Ketobacter sp. MCCC 1A13808: one gene and its partner. Each later gene encodes a partner of the first gene's protein in a complex. Links are inferred from orthologs where the notes say so. Each region holds a gene or a part of one and is shown on either strand. Other genes may lie near its edges. The genes, in order: FT643_RS13820 and cheY.

Region 1 (11,668 bases):
TTGTGTCGATTGACGGGGGCGTCATCGCTGGCAATCCCAAAATAGGCACCCTGACTGAATTCAACCAACATATGGCGATTACCATTGGCAATGTACACATGGTTTCTATCAAGCTTGATCCTGGGTTGGTCAAACTCCAATACAGTCAGATCGAGTAGGTTATTCAAGCGATTGGCAAACGAAGCAGTAAACCCCGCCGGCATATGCTGAACGATCACTATCGGCGGCATATTAGTTGGCAACCGAATTAATACTTGCTTGATCGCCTCGATTCCACCGGTGGAAGCACCAATGGCAAGCAAATCGATATTGCTTTCCCGATTGCTGTTTAAGGAGCTACCGCCAGCTATTACAGGTTGCGCTTGGCGCTTATTATCGGCAAAGCAATCCACATTGGCGCGCGCCGCCACTTTAACTTTGTGCACAATTTCAGCAGTGATCTGCTTCAAGTTGTTCATCAAATCGTGGTTCGGCTTGGCGATATAGTCGACGGCTCCGATCTCTAATGCCTCCAGCGTTATTTCCGCGCCTTTCTGCGTCAGGGTTGAAATCATCACAACGGGCATGGGCCTTAAGCGCATTAGGTTACGCAGGAAAGTGATGCCGTCCATTTTCGGCATCTCTATATCCAGTGTAATGACATCCGGATCTAATCTTTTAATCATGTTACGTGCTTCGAGCGGATCACCCGCAATTCCGACCACATCAATACCAGGAGCGCTGGTCAATATTTCAAACAGCAAGCGTTGGATCACTTTTGAGTCATCAACTATTAACACTCTGATATTGGAGTTGCTCATAAAGTCACCTACTAACTGAATAGTTCAATATCACCATCCACAGGCTTACTCAGGATCGTATTACCGTAGTTGCTCTCTCTTGAAAGAATGGTATCGTTGTGCATGGACTTTAACTTTCGCATATACGCCTTACCGGAGGCAGGAATGAACATCACTTTTCGTGGGTAATTGTCGCCCAGGCTATCCGCTAATAGCGGTATTCTTTCTGTATGCAGATAATCCAGCACAAACTCCGCATTACGCAACCCGACATCACTCATATTCGCGATTATCTTGCCTCCTCCAAAGACTTTTGCTTTCAAGGCACCGCGACGGCCCCCGTTATTTAGAATTTCATTTATCATGTGCTCCATTGCATAGTTTCCGTATCGGGTAGCCTCTCCGGGCACTAGACGAGTTCCCCAGGTAATGCTGTGAACGTCTTTATCGGTGAGCGGAAGCATAAAATGATTCATTCCGCCAATGCCCACTTCTTCGTCCCAGACACAGGCGGACACACAGCTACCCAGAACCGTAGCGATGGCCTCATTCTGTGCCGTCACATAAAATTCACCCGGCAGAATTTTGGCAACGAAACACTTGTGACGCTTATCCCAATAGCGATTAACGTGTTCAAAACCAACCAGACAAGGTGAGATTTTTGTAGCTTCAGTAGTCATAACAAATCTCATTCATAGCCTACGGAACACCGTCCTGCCCACTACCTCAAACCCAATATAATCCGCTGGCAAACTTTCGCTATGTCCCAGCATTAAATAGCCACCCTGACTGAGCAGGGCGTGATACCGTGCGATCAACTCGGCCTGGGTGGCCCGGTCGAAATAGATCAATACGTTACGGCAAAATATTACATCGAACGGCCCTTTCATCGGCCAATCGTGCAACAGGTTCAGGGTTTTAAACGTAATCAGTGCCGCCACCTCACTTTTAATCTTGACGCTATCCGAGGTCGTTGATTTTCCTTTCATAAACCAGCGCTTTTGGCGGTTGTCCTGTAATGCGCTTATTCGCTCCGTTTTATAGATACCGGCCTTCGCTTTCTCAATACACTCACTATCAAGATCGGTGGCTAGAACTTTGGCGTCCCACTCCTGCAGTCTTCCTTGCATCGCTTCTAATAGGCTGATGCCAATACTGTACGGTTCTTCTCCCGTTGAGCAGGCAGCAGACCAAATCCGCAGTTTCCGGTCACTTTTACCCCGTATTAAGTCCGGAATGATCTGGCTTTTCAAATACTCGAAGTGGTGGTTTTCTCTGAAGAAACTGGTTAGGTTTGTGGTAATGGAATTGATAAACGCCGGCAATTCCTGTTCATCGTTTTTCAATCGCTCACAGTAGCTGGAAAAGGATGGCAACCCGGTCTCCCTCACCCGGCGCATAAGCCGGCGATACACCATTTCCCGCTTCCGTTCATCCAGAACGATTCCGGTGCAGTCATAAACCAATTTACAAACAAACCGATACTCTTCTTCACTCAGAGAATATTCATCCGCCCTGCGTTGAGAAGCGCTCGAACTCAAAACTCCTCCCACTCATCATCAGAAGGAACAGCGGCAATATTTGCACCCGCTCGGCGACCTCTCACTACCGCAGCCCGAGGCGAGCGAACCGGAGAGACTACAGCGCGGTCATCTTCACCCGTTTCAAAGAACGCAACCTGATCAAGTAATCCTTGAGCCTGCTCTTCCATGGATTTGCTGGAAGCAGACGCCTGCTCGACCAGTGCCGCATTTTGCTGTGTCATCTCATCCATCTGGGAGACCGCTTTGCTCACTTCGTTAATACCCGCCGCCTGCTCTTTCCCGGCACTGTCTATGTCCGATATCATGGTGACGACTTCGCGAACGGAATCCACCAGTTCACCAAATGTTTTTCCGGTCTCATCAACCAAACGCGTCCCCTTTCCAACGGCATCAACGCTGTCATTGATCAAGCCCTTTATCTCTTTCGCTGCTGCAGCGCTGCGTTGCGCCAGGCTCCGCACTTCGGCGGCGACTACTGCAAACCCACGCCCTTGTTCTCCCGCCCGCGCGGCTTCCACCGCGGCGTTCAAAGCAAGTAGATTGGTTTGGAAGGCAATCTCGTCAATGACGCCGATGATATCCGCAATTTTTTTGCTCGAACGATTAATTTCGTCCATCGCAGAAACCGCGTTCTGTACCACTTCGCCCCCATTACTGGCTTTTTCCATTGCACCACTCGCGAGCTTGGTAGCCTCGGTCGCGTTCTCTGCATTTTGCTGTACCGTAGTGGTCAATTCTTCCATGGCGGAGGCGGTTTCCTCTAAACTTGAGGCCTGCGATTCCGTGCGCTGACTTAAATCAGCGTTGCCCTGGGCTATTTCCCGTGACGCCGAAAACACATTATTCGATGCCAACCGGATTTCGCTCACCATATTATTCAGGCTGTCGACCAAGGAATTCATGGTGTCACCCAGAACGCTGAATTCAGCGCCCAGCGGCACATCGATTTTCTTCGTAAGATCGCCACCGGAAAGTGACATTAACACCTCTTTTATTTTTGCGACGGCATTTTTCCGATCCGTAATATCCGTTGCGTATTTCACGACTTTGTAGGGATTACCATTCAAATCATATATCGGGTTATAAGACGCCTGTATCCATACTTCCTTACCGTCACGACCCAATCGCTTATATTCGCCCGCATCGTATTCACCACGGTTGAGCTTATCCCAGAACATATGATATTCCGCACTTTGGGCGTACGCGGGCTCAACAAAAATACGGTGATGCTTGCCCTCCACGTCCTCTTTCGAATACCCCATCGTTTTCAAAAAGTTATCATTCGCGGTGAGGATGGTGCCATCCAACTGAAATTCGATCACTGCCTGCGACTTGCTGATCGCTTCAATCTGTCCCGCAAAATCAGCGTAGGCGTCCTTTTCTTTGGTGATATCAGCCCACTCCAGAATACTGCCGTTATGATTTCCTTTCGCATCAAAAGATGCTGAAATATATAGGCTAAACGCCAGCGGCCCTACGCGGATTTCCGCACTATGAGGAAGGTTCGCTGGGTCCGCCAAGATTCTGCGCTGGTGTGCCGGATTTTCATGGAAAATATCAATACAGCTGCCAACGATATTGTCAGCCTCAAAATGCTTGAACGCCGATTCAAAGGCGTCAACATTATCGCGCAACAACGTCCTGGTGCCTTCGTTGACATAAGTGACCACAAGATCCTTATCAACCACCATAATGGCAGTTCGTACGGTATCGATAACGGCTTGGTAAAAATGGTTGTCCCGGGCTGTGGTTGCAGCGCCCTTGCCGGGACTTTTCGCCACTGCCTTGCTGGTGGTAGCCCGTCGCCGTGTAGTAGGTGCGCGCTTTTGTGTTTTAGCTGTGTTACCGGTCCGTTTATTCATTTTTTCACCCTACATCCAAAATCAATGTAATTAATATTTAGCCCGCTCGCATGATTGGTTGGCCGGATTGGCTAAGCAATTCATCCACATTCAACAGCGCAACCGAATCCAACAGAATGATGATCTGGTCGCCTAGCGTTGCCATACCCTGAACGAAACAGCCGTCGATATTCCGACCAAGATCGGGCGCTTCCTTAATGTCAGTTGCGTCCACCTTATGGACGTCTGACACGGCATCTACAACCAAACCAACCGATGCTGTTTTTCCGTTTACCTCACCCTGTAACACAATCACCACGGTGGTATTTTTAAAATCGTGCGTTTGATAACGAAAACGCTGCCTCAAATCCACAATGGGAACAATGGTTCCCCGCAAGTTGATCACACCTTTGAGATAGTCCGGCGTATTGGGAATGACCGTAACCGGTGACCACACTCTTATTTCCTGCACGCGCAGAATATCTACACCATATTCTTCGTCGCCCAACAGAAAGGTTAAATACTCCCGGGCAATCCCCAAAGATTCCTTTTTCAACTTACAAATCCTCCAGATCCAGAAGCTGATCAGTCGACAGCAACGTCACTACGCTGTCACCGACATTCACCAGCCCTTCGATCATATTGGTAGGAATATTTGCGCCAAACGCAGGCGCAGCCTTGATTTCTTCCTGATGGGCACTCAGCACATCAGAGACCGCATCCACCACAAAGCCCATCATTCGGCTTTTCTCAACTGACCCTACCGTTAGTACGATAACCACCGTCACGGGCAGATATTCCGTTTTTCCAACACCGAAGCGGATCCGTAAGTCAACTATCGGGATGATGGTCCCGCGGATATTGATAACGCCTTTAACGTAATCCGGTGAATTAGGGATGAGAGTCGGTGCTTCCCAACCGCGAATTTCTTTTACCCGGAGAATATCGACACCGTAATTCTCCTGACCCAATGAAAAGGTTAAATATTCTTTTCCACTACGGATAAAATCCAACCCTTCAAGAATGGCTTCGCCTTCGACAGGGATGGTTGAAGCTAAAGCCTGAATATCCAAGAGCTTCCTCCTTAGGCTGCTTTAAATTGCTTGCGGACCGTTTCGCGTCCACGGGAATCGGAGGCTCGCCGGATCAAACCCGGCACATCCAGTATCATCGAAACCGAACCGTCGCCCAGTATCGTCGCGCCGGAGATACCTTCTACCCTGCGGTAGTTGCTCTCCAGAATTTTGATCACCACTTGCTGTTGTGCCAACAAATCGTCTACCAACAAACCGATTTTTTGTCCTTCCCCTTCTACTACCACCAATAGCCCATTTTCTAACTCGGGGTTATCGGCTTCTATCCCGAATTCCTGATAGATGGGAACGATGGGGACGTTGTCTTCACGCAGTCGATAGAGCACCATATTGCTCGCAACCTTATTCACTAATTCCGACTTAATTTGCAGGGATTCAACGATGCTGACCAGCGGAATGATATACACCTCGGTGCCAACACGAACCAACTGACCGTCGAGGATGGCAAGGGTGAGGGGTAGATGCACCCGAATAGTCGACCCTTTACCCAACTCTGATTCAATTTCGATACGGCCACCCAAAGAACTGATATTACGGCGGACTACGTCCATACCCACGCCACGGCCCGATATATCACTCACCGACTCCGCAGTAGAAAAGCCAGGTTCAAAGATAAGCTCATAAATCTCTTGGGTGGACAGCACCTGGTCAGCACCGACAATGCCTCGTTCCCTGGCTTTGCTTAACACGGCTTCAGGGTTAATTCCGCGACCGTCATCCCGGATCTCGACCACTATATTTCCACCTTTATGGAACGCATCCAGGTAGATTGTTCCGGTTTCCGGTTTCCCTTCTGCCTGACGAACCTCGGGTAATTCAATGCCATGATCGGCGGCGTTTCTTACCAAGTGCACCAGCGGATCGCTGATCTGTTCCATCACGGTTTTGTCCAGCTCCGTATTTTCACCACTCAGTTTTAATTCAATTTTCTTGCCGGTTTTAGAGGACAAGTCCCGGATCATGCGGGGGAAACGGTTAAAGGCGTAGCTGATCGGAAGCATGCGGATCTGCATTACGCTCTCTTGCAATTCCCGCGTATTTTGCAACAGCTGCTCCAGCCCATTTGCAAGCTTGTCCAGCTTGCTCATGTCAAAATTACTGCCCAGTTCCGACAGCATCGATTGCGTAATTACCAATTCGCCAACCAGATTAATGAGGCTATCGACTTTATCGATGCCCACACGGATAGAAGAACTCGCACTGGTGGTAGTCGGACTTCGTGGTTGTTCTGCTACCGCAGCGTTTCCAGGTCCGGAATCCAATACTGGCAAGCTGTCTTCAATAACCGAATCGTTCGAATGGGTAGCGGGTAGCGCTTCTGCCATTGCCGAAGTCACTTGAGTGATGGACGCCGGGGTGACTGAATCCGGCTGCGAAACATCCTCGGTGATTGCTTCTATAGTTAAAGCACATTCGTCAATGACCCAATCGAAAACTTCAAGCACCTGCTCCCGGCTCGCTGCTCCTGTCAGGATAATGGTCCAGGAGATAAAGCATTCGTCTACGGTGAGTTGCTGAAAATCAGGAATTTTCGAGGTGTTAGCGATGACCTGCAACTGGCCCAAATCAGCCAATTCACGAAAAATTCGCGCTGGCTCATTGCCGGTCATTAGAATTTGCGGTTCAGGAAGAAACGTTATCGTCCATCCCGTCACGGCAGCGCCGGGATCCGTATTATCTGTTTCCACGCAAGCGTTTGGTTCGGTGCCGGGCTTATGCGAGAGTAGCGTTTCAACTGCGGCGACCAATGGTTCGGCAATGCTTTTATCTATCGCCGAACCGGATTGAAGTGCTTGCACCATATGCCGCAAACAGTCACTGGACTTGAGCAATAACTCGATCGCGTCCGCATCCAGTACGCGGGTACCGTCCCGAACTTCATCCAGCAAGGTTTCAATGATGTGCGTGAAATCTGCGATTTCTGAAAAGCCGAATGTACCACTGCCACCTTTAATGGAATGGGCAGCACGGAAAATCGCATTGATTAGCTCTGCATCAGGGACAACACCACCGCTTATTTGCAGCAGCCCGTTCTCCATTACATCAAGGCCTTCAAGACTCTCTTCAAAAAATGCTTCATGAAACTGCTGCAAATCAATTGACATAGAGTGAGCCTCTACCTGCAAAAATAGTGACGCTAGCCCAGCACTCGTGCAACCGTAGCTAACAACTTTTCGGGATTAAAGGGTTTCACCAACCAGCCGGTCGCACCCGCTTGCTTACCTTCTGCTTTTTTTCCGTCAGAAGATTCGGTGGTCAGCAATAGGATCGGGGTGTATTTATAGTTGGGCATGGCACGCAGATTCTTCACTAACTCTATTCCGTTCATGACCGGCATATTCAAGTCAGTGATCACGGCATCAAAACGCCCTCCGTTTGCTCGGGCCAGCGCTTGCTGACCATCGCCTGCATCCTGCACTTGGTGCCCGGCAGACTGAAGGGTTGCCGATACCATGTTCCGCATGGACGCGGAATCGTCGACAACTAGAATGTTCGCCATCTAACTTTTACTCCTGAAAACAAAAAGTTCTTTAGCATTACTTTTAACTACGTTACTCATGCAAGGCCCAATTCGCCGTCGAGCCCTAGTAAAGACGCAGTTTCAACCAGTGCTTGACTGGGTTCGCTCCAGGTAAGCCCACCGCCCGTGCGAGCCAACTCCCGGGAAAACGCAACCAATAGTTGCAAGCCCGCCGTATCGGCTTTCACGACATCGGCCGCGCTCAATTCAACGTGGGAAGTCAATTTCAGGGAATTCTGGAGCCCTGCATAGAGTGATGCGGCTTCTGCAATATTAAGCTGTTCGCCGCAATCGTAAGTGGTCTTGCTGGTCATATAATTTCCCTATCCAAACCAATCCGCTACGTAATAAACTGGTCAGCTTTCTTAAACAGTAGTTCAGTGATGGGGTACCCGCACTTAACTAACTTATAATAAATGGAAATAGCCGACTTAATTTTTAACCACTAAGCAACTAAGGTTTTCTTTAAGCAGGTTCTGAATCACCTATATAAGTATGGGCACTGACGCAAATTCCGACAGGAATAGTTCAGTATTTGAGAACTGGGTCAGCTCGGGTGACCCTTTATCTGCCCTGCTTATTGGCCGCAGGCGACTGAAACTTATAAAGAAAACCGGGAGGGCCGCGGGACAATGGGGATTACCCCGGCTCCGACCGACGCCGGAATTGGGGCCCGGGCGGAGCCACACAGGGCGATTAGGCTGTCCAGCCAAAAAGCTAAGGCAGTTTGGTATTTTTGCATTTGAGGTGTCCGGTGTTATCCTGGCACGCTTCCACCCGCACCCCTACAATCCTGAGATTGCTATTTCAGAATGAACAAACTTTAGAAGTTGAGACCATATGAAGAAAATGAAGATTGTTATGGCAACTGACTACCCTATCGGCGGTGAGAAAATTGATGGCGGCGTGCAGGCGGTTTCCAGTTATATCGTAAACGGCCTGAAGAAAATTGAAGAAGTAGACCTGAGTATTATTACCTTCCGTTCCAATATTTCCGAACCGGAAGAAGCCATAGAGGATGGCATCCGCATTCATGTCCTGCCCAGAGCAAAACGGGGCGGCAACCTCACCTTCTACCGAAGCGACTTCAAATCCTTTATGGCATGCGTGAATCAGATTAAACCCGACCTCATCCATGCCCAGGATGCCAGCGTTGAGGGCTATCTGGCTTCGAAATCCGGCTACCCCTCCATGGTTACATTCCATGGCATGATCAGCGAAGATGCCAAATACCGAGCAACCTTCAAAGACCGCATGCGTTTCCGCCTGATTAGCTGGATAGCGGAAAGATATTGCGTCAAAAGCCCGAACCCTAAAATCCTTATCAGCCCTTATGTAAAACGTCATTACGGGGATCGATTAAAAGGAAAATGCGTTCATATCCCGAACCCCATCAAGAACAAGTTCTATGAAGTGGTTCGCCAGGAAGAGCCGGGGCGGATTTTGTACGCTGGCAAGTTGATCCGCAGGAAAGGTATAACTGACTTGATTCAGGCACTCGGTACGCTGGACAAGAGCCTGGAATTCAAGCTGTTTCTGGCAGGTGCGCTCAACGACGAAGCCTACGTTAACCAGATTAAGTTACTGATAAAGCAGCTCAAGCTCGAGGATCGAGTTGAATTTCTTGGTCTGATCAATGAAACTCAGATTTTGGAGGAGTTTTCAAAAGCGTCCATGCTGGTTCTGCCCTCCTATCAAGAGACGGCACCGATGGTCATTCAGCAAGCAATGGCGGCAAAAGTAGCGGTCGCTGCAACCCGAATCTGCGGTGTACCTGACCAGCTTGAAAACGGAGACTGTGGATTGCTTTTTGAGGCCGGTGATATTGAAGGCTGCCGCCAACAAATTCACAAGCTGATAACTGATCAAGAATTCAGAAACAACCTCGTAGAGCGGGCTTATATCAAGGCCAAGAACACCTTCTACGCGGACAAAGTGGTTGCAGAGACCGTTGATTTCTACAAATCGGTTCTGGGATGGTCCCCCTAGGGCATACGCAATGCCCCCCTTATGCCGATTCGAAGAAGGAGTATCGAATGCAAAGTTCCGAGCTAACGCCTATTTTTCCTCTGAACACCCCTATTTTCCCCGGCTGCAAAATGCACCTTCAGATTTTTGAACAACGCTATCTGGATATGGTGTCTCGCTGTATGCGCCAGGGCAGCGGGTTTATCGTGGCGTTACTTTGCCCCGGCTCGGAACAACAGGAAGTCAACCGGCCCGGGCAGGCTGCCGACGACAACGTCCCCTTCTATTTAGTGGGAACCTATGTTGTCATTACTGATTTCGGCCAACTGGGCAACGGATTGCTGTCGATCACCATCGAAGGGCAAACACGCCAACAGCTGGAACAAATCCGGCTGCAGGACAACGGGCTATGGATAGGCACATCACATGTCATTTCCGATGAAGGTGAACTCTCAGCAGATCCGCCGCAACCATTCCGCGAGCTACTAAAAGAATTACTGGAATTGAGCGGCATGAATAAATTAATCACCGACCCGCACAAGCTTGATTCCCAGCAACTCATGAACTATTTGATCATGCTGCTGCCACTGGCATCGTCTACGAAGCAATCACTCCTCACTACGAATAACCTGAAACAACGGTGCGACGATTTACTCGACTGTCTGGAACATATGGCTCAAAAATAATCCGTTTGTTTGCCGCTTATCGACATCCGGTTAAAATTTCGTTACCAGAATTTCTCCAGAAGCTGGACTCGAAGCAGTATAATACCGGCCAATTTTAATCCGGTATGGAATGCCTCAGGAGTAGACCATGATAAAACAAAACATTTTGAAATTTACCGTCGCTAGTACCCTTATGTGCAGTGCCTCTGCGTTTGCCTATCAATACGAAGTGGGCGGCGATTTTGGCAGAGTAGACAGCCCGAACGACGATGACACCATTTTTTCTCTAAGCGGCACCGTGTATATGGAAAATGTGGCAGACCAGGATGGTCCACGCAAAGCCTACCCATTTTTGGCAAAATCGTCGTACGCCAGTTTCGATTATTCGGACAATGGAGACGACGATGAAGACATGACCGTCAGTGGTCGTTATCTGTTTGATCCGGTTAAAGGGTACTTTATAGACGGATCATTGGTTGCCGGTAACGTTGATATATTAACCGTCCTGGGCGGTATGTATCTTACCGATACCTCGACTGTTGAAGGCGGACTGATCCGTTACACGACTGGAGGTGACGACGAATTCCTATTGCATGCCGCCTATGAAAATCTATATTCGCTGGGTACTAACGGCAATATTATGGGCACCGCCTCGCTCACATTGGGGGACATCCGGATTATTGACCTGAGCGCGATGTACTTTATAAATTACGATCTCGGATTGGGGCTGGGGTTTGCCGATACCAGCGTTGATGACAACTCCAGTCAAGACAGCCAGGATCTCACGCTCCAGGTCAGCTATTTTCCCCAACCCAATCTTGAACTGTACGGTTCATACGAAAATTCAGACTATGACGGCGGCGATCTGGATACCTTTTTGTTTGGTGCAAATTTCCGTCTCTGATGCTTAGGTCGTTCCATTCATAAAAATTTAACCGGTATCGGTCATTGGTTTGTATTCTTCACACAAATCAATGACCGATCACCTCATTTAATATTCGCACCTTTTAATGCACTGAAAACGACAAAGCGCCACCGGATTTGTCCACTTCAACCTGCTTTCGCACCTCACGAAACACGTTATATTTTTCTCTTATTAGCCTCGAAAATTTCACTGGTTTAAGACTCTGTGATCGACCCCTCAAATACAAAACTAAAATTATTTTTGCGTTTTACTGCACACCCAACTTTCTATAATGCGCTTGGAAGACTCTATTAAATATTATTGTATTTTTAATTTGCACCACGTTTTAGCA
Region 2 (11,465 bases), on another replicon or contig:
TTGAGATGAAAACAACAGGCCACCGTCCTTGAGCCTGATGATACGCAAAGGTACTTCTGCTTCTTTTCGCTGCCGATTCTGAAGGCCGCTGGCGGCCGGCTTTTCTTCGCTAGCACCCATTTTATAATCCGCTGGGGCAGCACCCTTGTCTGGCGTTGCTTTTACGGATTCATTTTTTGAAATCACCAACGCAATACGCCGGTTTTTACTGCGCCCGTCTGCAGTATCATTACTGGCAATCGGGTGAAATTCGCCATAGCCTACGGCGGCCATACGGCCAGGATCAACGTCCATATACGAAAACAGGCGCACCACACTGGCCGCCCGTGCCGCTGACAACTCCCAATTCGATGGGTATTGCGCGGTTTCAATGGGAACGTTGTCGGTATAGCCTTCGACGTGAATGGGGTTTTTCTGCCCTTTCAGGATGTCTGCAATTTTCTCCAGCACGGTTTCTGCTTCGGCGGACAACGATGCGCTGCCGCTGGGATACAGCACGCTGGCCCGGATGTTGACTTCAATCCACTCATCGTTACTGCGGATTTCTACATCGTTGTTTGCGATTTGCTGTTGCAACGAAGTCGCCAGCTGATCAGATATTTTCGACAATCGGGCCACTTCGTTATCACGCAGTTTTCCCTGCCTGAACGATTTGGATTCGACGTCATCAAAAATACCTTCGATTCCATATTTAAAGTCATCATTACTCGGGTATTCGCCAGGGATCGGTAATTTAATCAAACTGTCGTTACTTTGTTGAAGATCCTTATCGCCCACCGACGTTGGATCGTAGGTTTTTGGTTGGGCATTAAATACAGCAACCAAGGAATCCGATAGAACTTTGTATTTACCTTCATTAACTGACGAGATCGAATACATGACAACGAAGAAAGCGAACAACAACGTAATAAAATCCGCGTAGGAAATCACCCAGCGTTCATGGTTTTCAGGTTCTTCCGGCTCTCGTTTTCGTATCATGATCTGCCCCTCACTTGTTGAGGTAGCCTTCGAGTTTCATTTCAATGGTACGCGGATTTTCACCATCGGCAATGGCGATCAAGCCTTCGATAATCATTTCCCGCAGATTACTTTGCGACTTGACCGTCGATTTTAATTTGGCAGCAACAGGCAGGAATAGCATATTTGCAAGCCCCACACCATAAATAGTAGCGACGAATGCAGTGGCGATTCCGGCCCCCAATTTACTGGGGTCGGCCAGATTACCCATCACATGTATCAGCCCCATAACCGCCCCAATAATGCCAATCGTGGGTGAGTAACCACCCATCGCTTCAAATACCTTGGCCGCATGCAGGTGCCTGTCTTCCTGGGTAATCAATTCCACTTCCAGAATACTGCGGATGGATTCAGGTTCACCGCCGTCCACCAGCAATTGCAATCCCTTTCGGGAGAACTCATCGCTCTCGGTTTCTGCCAGCGCCTCCAGACCGAGCAATCCTTCTTTGCGCGCAGTAGTACTCCAGCTTATAACGCGGTCGATACTGCCCCGCATATCCAGTGCTGGAGGGAAAACAATCCATCGCGATACTACGAACGCGTGACGAAAGGTTGCCATCGGGGTTTGCAGCATAGCGGCGCCCAACGTGCCCCCTAAAACAATCACCGCAGCAGGACCGTTAGCCAAGCCGGACAGATGGCCGCCCTCCATCGCATTACCACCAACTATGGCGATAATTCCGACTAACAACCCGACAACACTCAATACATCCATAGTAATTAATGTAACTCGCTGATAAGCGTTCCCATATTCTTAATATCGATAACCGCATCGGATAAACCGGCAGATTCCACGGCCATCGGCATTCCGTACACCACGCAACTTTGTTCGTTCTGGGTCCAGATTGTTGCCTTTCCCCGTTTTAATAATTTACACCCTTCCCGGCCATCACTGCCCATTCCGGTAAGCACCACCGCAAGAATTTTTCCACGTACGCTGCGCGCAGCCGAGCCAAAGGTGACATCCACACTGGGCTTATATTGAAACTGGTTATTACCTTCGATGATCGATACGCTTTGGCCGTTATCGCTAACCAGCATCTGCTTGCCACCGGGGGCCAGCAGAGCAAGACCGGGGCGAATTTGGTCGTTTTCTTCCGCTTCTTTTACCCGTATTTTACATAAGCGATCGAGCCGCTCAGCAAACGCTGAGGTGAACGTGCCGGGCATATGCTGAACCAGTAAAATCGGTAATGGAAAATTCGCCGGTAGCGCGGTTAGAATGTTCTGCAGAGCCACCGGGCCGCCGGTTGAAGCACCAATCAGCAGCATCCTTAAACGTTCACTGCCCAGCGAATCCAACGGCGATCGCGAGCGACGCCCTGCTTGCGCAGAGCTAACGTCTGTGGTGACCGGGTTTACCTGCCTGGGCGACGGGCTGGCGGTTGACGTGGACGTTATCGTGGACGGTGCAGAACTCGCCACTGGAGCGGATGTTGTAGCAGTATTATGACGCAGATAAGAACGCCGCCCTGCAATAGCAATGACCCGGTCTTGCAACAGTTTGACGCTGTCACAAGCATCGCCGGACATAGACTCGAAACTTTTCGGCAAATAATCCAGCGCGCCCGCCTCCAACGCATCCAGTGTCACCCGGGCACCTTCATAACTCAGCGAAGAAAACATTAATATAGGCGTTGGCATTTCTGCCATGATGACCCGCACAGCACTGATGCCATCCATCATCGGCATCTCGTAATCCATGGTAATCACATCGGGTTTTAACTGCTTGACCTGGTCGACTGCTTCTTTACCGTTTTCAGCAAACCCCACCACTTTTAAATTGGGGTTTTTTTCAAGAATTTCCTTTATACGGCGACGAAAAAATGCAGAATCGTCAACAACTAAAACACTAATGGGCATTCATCATCTCCGGCCTACACCCGTTGGGCATAAGCTTTAAGCATACTCGGGATGTCCAGAATCAGTGCGATACGACCATCTCCGGTTATAGTGGCACCAGCCATTCCCGGCGTACCATTGAGCATTTTACCGAGGGGCTTTATAACAACCTCTTCCTGACCGATAAGCTGATCCACCACGAAACCCACTTTTTGGGTGCCCACGCTGACAATGACCACGTGGGCTTGCTGATTCTCACTTTCGACACCGTGTATGAGCCAGCGCTTTAGATGAAACAACGGCAATGCTTTCTGCCGCACCACCACCACTTCCTGCCCATCCACCACGTTGGTGCGTGATAAATCCAAATTAAAAATTTCGTTCACATTCACCAACGGCAACGCAAACGCCTGCTTACCGAGCATCACCATTAACGTTGGCATAATCGCAAGCGTCAGAGGTACTTTTATGGCAATACGTGACCCCACCCCTTTTTCGGAATGAACTTCAATAGTACCGTTTAACTGGCTGATTTTGGTTTTCACCACGTCCATGCCGACGCCGCGGCCGGATACATCGGAAATCTGGTCTTTGGTGGAAAAGCCCGGATGAAAGATTAGATTGAAGGCCTCGGTATCATCCAGGCGGGCAGCGGCCTCTTCGTCCATCAAACCTTTATCAATGGCTTTTTTGCGCAACATATCCGGGTCCATACCACCGCCATCGTCGGTGATTGAGAGCACGATATGATCCCCTTCCTGCTCCGCAGACAACACCACTTTGCCCATCCGGGGTTTGCCCATCATCTCCCGCACGTCCGGTGCTTCGATGCCGTGATCAACACTGTTTCTCACCAAATGCACCAACGGATCGGCCAAAGCCTCCACTAGATTCTTATCCAGATCGGTTTCTTCGCCTTCCAGCTCCAGGCTGATTTCTTTTTTCAGGTTGCGGGCCAGATCGCGAACCACTCGCGGAAAGCGTCCGAATACTTTCTTGATCGGCTGCATTCGGGTCTTCATCACTGCGGTTTGCAAATCGCCGGTGACCACGTCCAGATTCGCGACGGCTTTCGACAAATCTTCATCCGCGGTCCTTAAGCCCAGACGCACTAATCGGTTACGCACCAACACCAGTTCGCCCACCATATTCATGATTTCATCCAGGCGCTTGGTATCGACCCTCACGGTATTTTCTGCCGCCGGAGCGGATTCTTTGCCCGCAGGCGGGCGCGCGACCGGCTTTTTCTCGCCGCTTGCAACGGCTGCTTTGGCTACCGGCTCTGACTTGGCTTCCGGCGTCGCATCAGGTGCAACTTTGGCCGGTTTGGGAGAATGCGCGGCCGTTGGGCCTTTGCCTTTTCCATGCATTTGGTCGAGGATCGACTCGAATTCGTCATCGGTGATTTCATCAGACGATGTCGCACCGGTTTTCGGTGCGGCGGCGGCTGTTGAAGCGGATTTTTTCGCTGCTGTTTTGGGACTCGCCTTAGCGGCCGTTTTCGATTTTGCTTTTGCTTTTGGCTTGCCGCTTTCCGCTGCGGGTACCCCGCCGTGTTTTCCTTTGCCGTGCAAGTCATCTAGTAATTTTTCGAATTCGTCATCGCTGATCGAATCCGACGCCGCTACCGCTGTATCGGCTTCTGATTTTTCCTTACTGGCTACAGCAGGACCACCAAATTTTCCCTTACCATGCAACTGATCAAGTAGCGCTTCGAATTCATCATCCGTGATCTCGTCACCGGCGCCGGTACCCGCAGCCGACGGAGTTTCCACAGGTTTACTCTTTTCTTCATCCAAGGCGTCCAGAAATTGCTCGAACTCTTCGTCTGTAATATCGCCTTCAGAAACAACGCTCTCCGCTGTGTCTGCATCCGGGATCGCAGCAACAGCAGGTGACCCGCCCTCCAGAATAGCGTGTAACGCATCCATTAAAGCCGGATCCGCTGCATCGGGGTATTGGCGTGCATGCACTTGAGCGAACATGGAATTGACGGAATCCAACGCTTGCAAGAAGGTGTCCATCAACTCAGCATTGAGTGATAGCTTATGATTACGAAGTAAATCAAAAATGTTCTCAGCGGCGTGACAAAGATCTACCAGGGTATCGAGCTGCAAAAAACCCGCTCCCCCTTTTACCGTGTGAAAACCGCGAAAAATCGCGTTCAGAAGATCGGCGTCGTCAGGGCGATTTTCCAGATCCACCAATTGCTCGGATAGCAGTTCGAGTATCTCACCGGCCTCGACCAAAAAGTCCTGTAAGATTTCCTCGTCGGCGTCGAAACTCATACCTTACTCCTTAAAATCCGAGGCTGGACAACAAGGCATCGACATCATCCTGGCCGGAAACCACGTCGTTGCGTTTTTCCGGTTCCATGATCGGACCTTCCGGCCCGATATCAGGTGCGTTTGCTTTTTCCGTGTTCGGGGTCAGGTCATCGTGCTTGACACCGGTGATCTCATCAATGGAACCGGCCATAGCGACCAGGTTGACCAGTTCCACTTCAACTTCCTGAACCAGCTCAATAACCCGTTTGATTACCTGACCGGTTAAATCCTGAAAATCCTGAGCCAGCATAATGCCGGACAGATTGGCATTGATCGTCGCGCTTTCTTCCGTGGCTGTTGTCAGGAAAACGCCGACTTTTTTTGACAGCTCGCGGAATTCTTCCGGCCGCATTTCACGGCGTATTAAACGATCCCACTCTAACTTCAACGCTTTTGCTTCATTCGCCAATTGCGCAGAGATCGGCATGGTTGACTCAACCATGTCCATGGTTTTATTGGCTGCACTCTCTGTTTTTTCGATTACATAGTTGAGGCGCTGGGAAGCATCTTGCATTCGCGACATCTCTTCGCGCATTTGTGAATTGGTGGTATCTATGGCAAAGTTTTTTATCGATTCATGCAGACTTCGGGTTAACCGTCCCACCTCATGAAACAGCACTTGATCACGCTTCTGATGCAGTTGAGCAATGGTCTGCATCGCTTCGTTGGCTTCACCACTTTCGAGCTGTTCTAACAGAGTTTTGGCATACTCGACTAACTGTTCCTGTTGCCCTTGTTCCGTCATGCTGTTCTCACATCTGATGTTCACGGTGACTGTAATCAGGCGTCCACTCGTTCAAATATCTTTTCGATCTTTTCTTGTAGCGCCTGCGCCGTAAATGGCTTCACCACATATCCGTTTACCCCGGCCTGAGCAGCTTCAATAATCTGTTCACGCTTGGCTTCTGCCGTCACCATCAATACCGGCAAACTTTGCAGCTTGGCATCGGCTCGAACCTCTTTCAGTAAATCGATCCCGGTCATACCCGGCATATTCCAATCGGTAATAAGGAAATCAAAATCCGAAGATTTGAGTAACGGAAGCGCAGAAGTGCCGTCATCCGCTTCCTGGGTGTTGGTAAACCCCAGATCCCTAAGAAGATTCTTTATAATTCGTCTCATTGTAGAAAAGTCATCAACAATAAGAATTTTCATGTTCTTGTTCAAAGTTGCCTCCACTGAACCCAGTTCACTACGTCTAATGTGCAAACTACGGTGGTTAACATGCTGTTGGAATCCGTCGAGCAGGCAGCACCCGCTGTTCTATCTCTCAACAGACTTTTTACTAAGTCTAGTTGTAGATCTAGCCGTATCCAGTTTTTGTATAAATATCAAAGCCACTCTTGTAGGCGGGTTCGCAATCGTTGAGCAGCCTGACTGTGAATTTGACTCACCCTCGATTCACTAACGCCCAGTACTTCACCGATTTCCTTCAGGTTCAGCTCTTCGTCGTAGTAAAGCGAGATAACCAATTGTTCACGCTCAGAAAGTTGCTCGATTGCCTTAGCCAGGTGATTGCGGAAATCCCCATGCTGCAGTTCTTCAAAAGGGTTCAGGGATTGCTCTTGTTGGCGCTCACTGTCAATAAAATCGTCCGGCGATTCCATTTCATCCAGGCTGAACAAACGTGTCGCCATGCTGTCCTGAAGCATGGCATGGTATTCGTTCAGGGAAATACCCAATTCGTTGGCGATATCCCGGTCATGGGCATCGGCACCGGTGCGATTCTCGACACTGCGGATGGCTTCCTGGATACGGCGCGCATTACGGTGTACCGAGCGCGGCGCCCACTCGCCCTTCCGCACATCATCCACCATCGCCCCGCGAATGCGGATACCGGCGTAGGTTTCGAAGCTGGCGCCCTTGCTATTATCAAAACGCTTGATCGCGTCCAGCAGGCCAATCAAACCAGCTTGATATAAATCTTCAACCGCAACCGAGGACGGCATTCGACCCATCAGGTGATGAGCAATGCGCCTGACCAAGGGCGTGTACTGCTCCACCATCGCATCCAGTTGAGGTGCCGATTTATCGTTATACATATGCTGCTGTCTTTGACCCAACATTGCTTTTGCCTGTCTAACGGGCGGCTACGCCCTGCACCAGACGATCCACGAAAAACTCCAGATGGCCGCGCGGCGTAGTAGGAAGCGGCCATCCGTCAACTTTATTTGCCAGGGTTCGGAATGCCAATGCCGCTTTACTGCGGGGATAGGCTTCCACCACCGGTTTTTGACGCATCACGGCTTTGCGAAGGTATTCATCAAACGGAATGCAACCGCTAAATTGCAACGCGACATCCAGAAAGCGGTCGGTTACTTTGGTGAGCTTGGCGTAGATTTCCCGGCCTTCCTGTTGCGTGCGAACCATATTGGCCAACACATTGAAACGGTACATGCCGTGCTGTTGATTGAGCAGTTTCATCAACGCATACGCGTCGGTAATAGAGGTGGGCTCGTTGGTTACAACAAAAAGGCTCTCCTGGGCTGCCGTAAGAAAACTGACCACCATTTCGGAGATACCTGCAGCGGTATCGATCAGCAATACGTCCACCTGATCGCTCAGCTCACTGAAAGCGTGAATCAGACCGGCGTGCTCCCGCGTGCCCATGCTCACCAATTCCCGGGTGCCTGATGATGCCGGTACGATTTTAATTCCGCCGGGGCCGTCCACCAGGATTTCGGACAAGCTGCATTCGCCATTCAAAACATGGGATAAGTTTTTACGCGCCGTAATACCCAAAAGGATGTCCAGGTTTGCCAGCCCCAGATCGGCGTCCATCAACACCACCCTGCGCCCCATCTCCGCCAGACACACGCCCAGGTTGATTGAGACGTTGCTCTTGCCGACACCACCTTTACCGCCCGTTACTGCGATAACCTGTACAGAATGATTGCTCATAAAATTTTTGTATGCACCTTGGTTCAGTTTGCTAGGCGTAGGCCAGCTCCGCTTCCGCATCCGAAATGGCATCGCTGTAATAATCTGCCACCTCCGCTTCGTCCATTCTGTACCCCTTCGCGAGTGCAATGGCATGATTCAGAAGACGCGTCGCATTCGGTCGCTGTAAGTCATCAGGGATATTCTGACCATCCGTGGTATAGGCTATGGGCAGCTGAGATTCAATGACCATGCTTAAAGCCTCGCCCAAACTTGCGGATTCGTCCAGTTTTGTGAGAATACAACCGTCTAGATTCAGATGTTTATAATCCGCAACCGCTTTATCCAAAATTCTGCGTTGCGTGGTGGAAGACAACACCAACCAGCGCTGCACGTGATCACCCAGGGTTTCCAGCATATCCATCTGTTCCCGGTGAACCTGGTCTTTGTGGCTTAAACCCGCAGTATCGATCAGAACCAGTTTTTTGCGGGACAATCCCCGTAAAATTTGCTCCAGGGACTGTTGCTCAGTGACCACCCGTACCGGTACGTTCAGAATGCGGCCCAACGTGCTGAGCTGCTCATGACCCGCAAGGCGATAACTGTCCGTTGTGACCAGTGCCAAATTCTCGGCGCCGTGTTCCAATACATAGCGTGTGGCTATTTTAGAAATGGTGGTGGTCTTACCCACACCCGCCGGTCCGACGAAGGCAAAAACACCACCGTGGGCCACAATGTCCGCCTGCATTAACGGCAGATCGTCACTCAGCTCCACCAGGCAGGTTTTCCAGGCCTGTTTGATATCGGTATCGGCACGCACATTACGAACCAGCTTCCGGCACAGCGCCGGGGACAAACCCAGGCGCGCCAATTTTTTGAATACGGAGGCGGATAATGGGTTCTGGTGGTTAAAGCTGCCCCAGGCCACATTCGCCATCTGGATATTGAGCATCTGACGCAACTGGCTCAGTTCGCCGCGCATAGCCGCCAGCTCGCTACCGGATTGCGGTGCTTGCTGCTGCGCAACAGGCGCAGGTTCTGCAACCCGGGGAGCCGCCGATTGGGCCTGCATTCGCTGCCGCGCGCGGGCACTGATTTGCACTTGAGGCTCTTGAGTCGATACACCCGACTCCTGCTGCTGACGTTGCTTTAACAACGCGTCAAATTGCTCGTTAGCCTGACCGCGCCGTTGTAGCGCTGCCATTAATTCTGACTTTTCTTCTTCCGTCGGAGCATACCCGTTATGGGCCTCTTTCAGCACCCGGGCAGGATCACCCATTTTGGGTGGTTGCGCGCTGTTATCCATATAATCCGGCATGTGGTTCGCCTTGCGTTCGCGCTCTTTATGCTGTTCCAGCACCTGGTTGTAATCGACGGCGGCAATGATTTCGATGCCGCTCTCGACCTTGCGATTAGACAGAATCACGGCATCAGCACCCAGTTCATCACGCACCAGGTTCAACGCTTGGCGCATATCTGCTGCTATGAATTTTCGTGTGTTCATGGTTTGTTTCCTCATTTGACCGATCCCGTTTATTGACCAACAGAAGCGGTAATCGTGATCTGTTTATTGTCAGGTACTTCGTTGTAAGACAGGACATTCAAACCGGTGACGCTGAAGCGGAGGAAGCGTGACAACATTGGTCTGATGCCCGCGGATACCAGCAATACGGCCGGGTTACCCTGTAATTCCTGCTTCTGTGCCGCATCTGAAACCGATCGCTGTAATTTTTCTGCCAGCCCCGGCTCTATCACTGCGTCACTTGCGTTACCGCCAGAATTTAGTGCCTGTTGTACTGCTTGTAGCAACAACTGTTCCAACTCTGGCTGGAGCGTGATAACAGGCAGCTCATGGCCCACGCCGTATATGGTCTGGACGATCATGCGGGATAATGAAACCCTCGCTGCCGACGTCAGCGCGTCAGCATCTTGACTCTTCGGCGCGACTTCCGCCAACGCCTCTGCAATGGTTCGTATATCGCGGATAGGTACACTTTCCTGCAACAGGTTTTGCAGCACTTTATGTAGCTTGCTCAGGGGCAATGGATTCGGAACCAGGTTTTCGACCAGCTTGGGTGACGCTTTCTGCAGGTTTTCCAATAGTTTCTGTACTTCTTCAAAACCCAAAAGTTCGTGGGAATGCTTTAACATCACCTGATTAATATGAGTTGCAACCACGGTGCTGGCATCCACCACGGTATAACCCATGGTTTGCGCCTGATCCCGTTGATTCGCTTCGATCCAGGCAGCATCCAGTCCAAACGCCGGGTCCTTACATTCAATACCATTAATTTTTCCGAATACCTGACCCGGGTTAATTGCCAATTCACGATCTGCGTGAATTTCGGCTTCGTCAATGGCCACCCCCATCAGGGTAATGCGGTAGGCGTTCGGCAACAGATCCAGGTTATCGCGTATATGCACCGAGGGCATAAGAAACCCCAGTTCCTGAGACAGCTTTTTGCGCACACCCTTGATACGCCCCAGTAACTGCCCTCCTTGCTGCTTGTCTACTAATGGAATCAAGCGGTATCCCACTTCCAGACCGATGGCATCCACCGGCTGAACATCTTCCCAGCCCAGCTCTTTAAATTCACTTTCACGCTGCTGGGCCAATTCTTCCATTTGCTTTTCTTTCACTTGATCATCTTTGTTCGAGATGCCTTTACTCTCACGCTTCTTATGAATCCAATAGGCACCGCCCCCGCAAATAGACGCCAGACCCAGAAAAGCAAAATGCGGCATACCGGGTATCGCCCCCATGATTCCAAGAATCAATGCCGATATACCCAGCGCCTGGGGCGACCCGAACATCTGTGACATCACCTGATTACCCAAATCCTGCGAACTGTTGACCCGGGTAACAATAATCGCCGCCGCAGTAGACAATAACAGTGAGGGAATCTGAGCTACCAGACCGTCGCCGATGGTGAGTAACGCATACACCTTTAAGGCCTCTGAAAAGCCCAGATTGTATTGCGCCATACCGATGCCCAGCCCACCGACTATATTGATAATCAGAATCAGGATACCCGCCACCGCGTCCCCACGGACAAACTTGCTGGCACCGTCCATGGATCCGTAAAAGTCCGCTTCCTGGGTCACTTCTTCGCGGCGTATTTTGGCTTCGTCCTGATTAATTACACCGGCGTTCAGATCCGCATCGATGGACATTTGCTTACCGGGCATCGCATCCAGCGTGAATCGCGCACTGACTTCGGAAATGCGACCGGCGCCTTTGGTGACGACCACGAAATTGATGATCATCAGGATCGCAAAGACCACCAGCCCCACGGTGTAATTACCGCCGATAACCACTTCACCAAAGGATTGAATTACCTTTCCTGCCGCATCCCCCCCTTCGTGACCGCGTAACAAAACAACCCGCGTTGAAGCGAC

The links.
Region 2: the proteins of FT643_RS13820 (region 1) and cheY are in contact, whole or in part, in a solved structure (PDB 1A0O), measured with the Escherichia coli proteins. The link is inferred for Ketobacter sp. MCCC 1A13808 from one-to-one orthologs.

What each region holds. Positions count from the first base shown.
Region 1 is NZ_VRKW01000007.1:49,610-61,277, forward strand. What follows is about bases 4,807-7,739. They hold FT643_RS13820 (chemotaxis protein CheA), read right to left. Parts: upstream 7,364-7,739; coding sequence 5,249-7,363; downstream 4,807-5,248. Other genes in these bases: FT643_RS13815 (chemotaxis protein CheW), read right to left, coding at 4,807-5,237; FT643_RS13825 (response regulator), read right to left, coding at 7,396-7,739. Outside these bases: FT643_RS13790 (protein-glutamate methylesterase/protein-glutamine glutaminase), read right to left, coding at 1-800; chemoreceptor glutamine deamidase CheD, read right to left, coding at 812-1,459; FT643_RS13800 (CheR family methyltransferase), read right to left, coding at 1,472-2,320; FT643_RS13805 (methyl-accepting chemotaxis protein), read right to left, coding at 2,317-4,185; FT643_RS13810 (chemotaxis protein CheW), read right to left, coding at 4,223-4,720; more of FT643_RS13815, read right to left, coding at 4,722-4,806; more of FT643_RS13825, read right to left, coding at 7,740-7,758; FT643_RS13830 (STAS domain-containing protein), read right to left, coding at 7,815-8,093; FT643_RS13835 (glycosyltransferase family 4 protein), read left to right, coding at 8,641-9,768; FT643_RS13840 (LON peptidase substrate-binding domain-containing protein), read left to right, coding at 9,816-10,433; FT643_RS13845 (hypothetical protein), read left to right, coding at 10,561-11,316. UniProt on the Escherichia coli protein: Involved in the transmission of sensory signals from the chemoreceptors to the flagellar motors. CheA is autophosphorylated; it can transfer its phosphate group to either CheB or CheY.
Region 2 is NZ_VRKW01000001.1:427,942-439,406, forward strand. The notes cover bases 4,661-7,390. They hold cheY (chemotaxis response regulator CheY), read right to left. Parts: upstream 6,354-7,390; coding sequence 5,967-6,353; downstream 4,661-5,966. Other genes in these bases: FT643_RS01965 (chemotaxis protein CheA), read right to left, coding at 4,661-5,147; FT643_RS01970 (protein phosphatase CheZ), read right to left, coding at 5,158-5,931; FT643_RS01980 (RNA polymerase sigma factor FliA), read right to left, coding at 6,518-7,228; FT643_RS01985 (MinD/ParA family protein), read right to left, coding at 7,266-7,390. Outside these bases: flagellar motor protein MotD, read right to left, coding at 1-978; FT643_RS01955 (flagellar motor protein), read right to left, coding at 989-1,732; FT643_RS01960 (protein-glutamate methylesterase/protein-glutamine glutaminase), read right to left, coding at 1,738-2,880; more of FT643_RS01965, read right to left, coding at 2,895-4,660; more of FT643_RS01985, read right to left, coding at 7,391-8,087; flagellar biosynthesis protein FlhF, read right to left, coding at 8,119-9,570; flagellar biosynthesis protein FlhA, read right to left, coding at 9,600-11,465. UniProt on the Escherichia coli protein: Involved in the transmission of sensory signals from the chemoreceptors to the flagellar motors.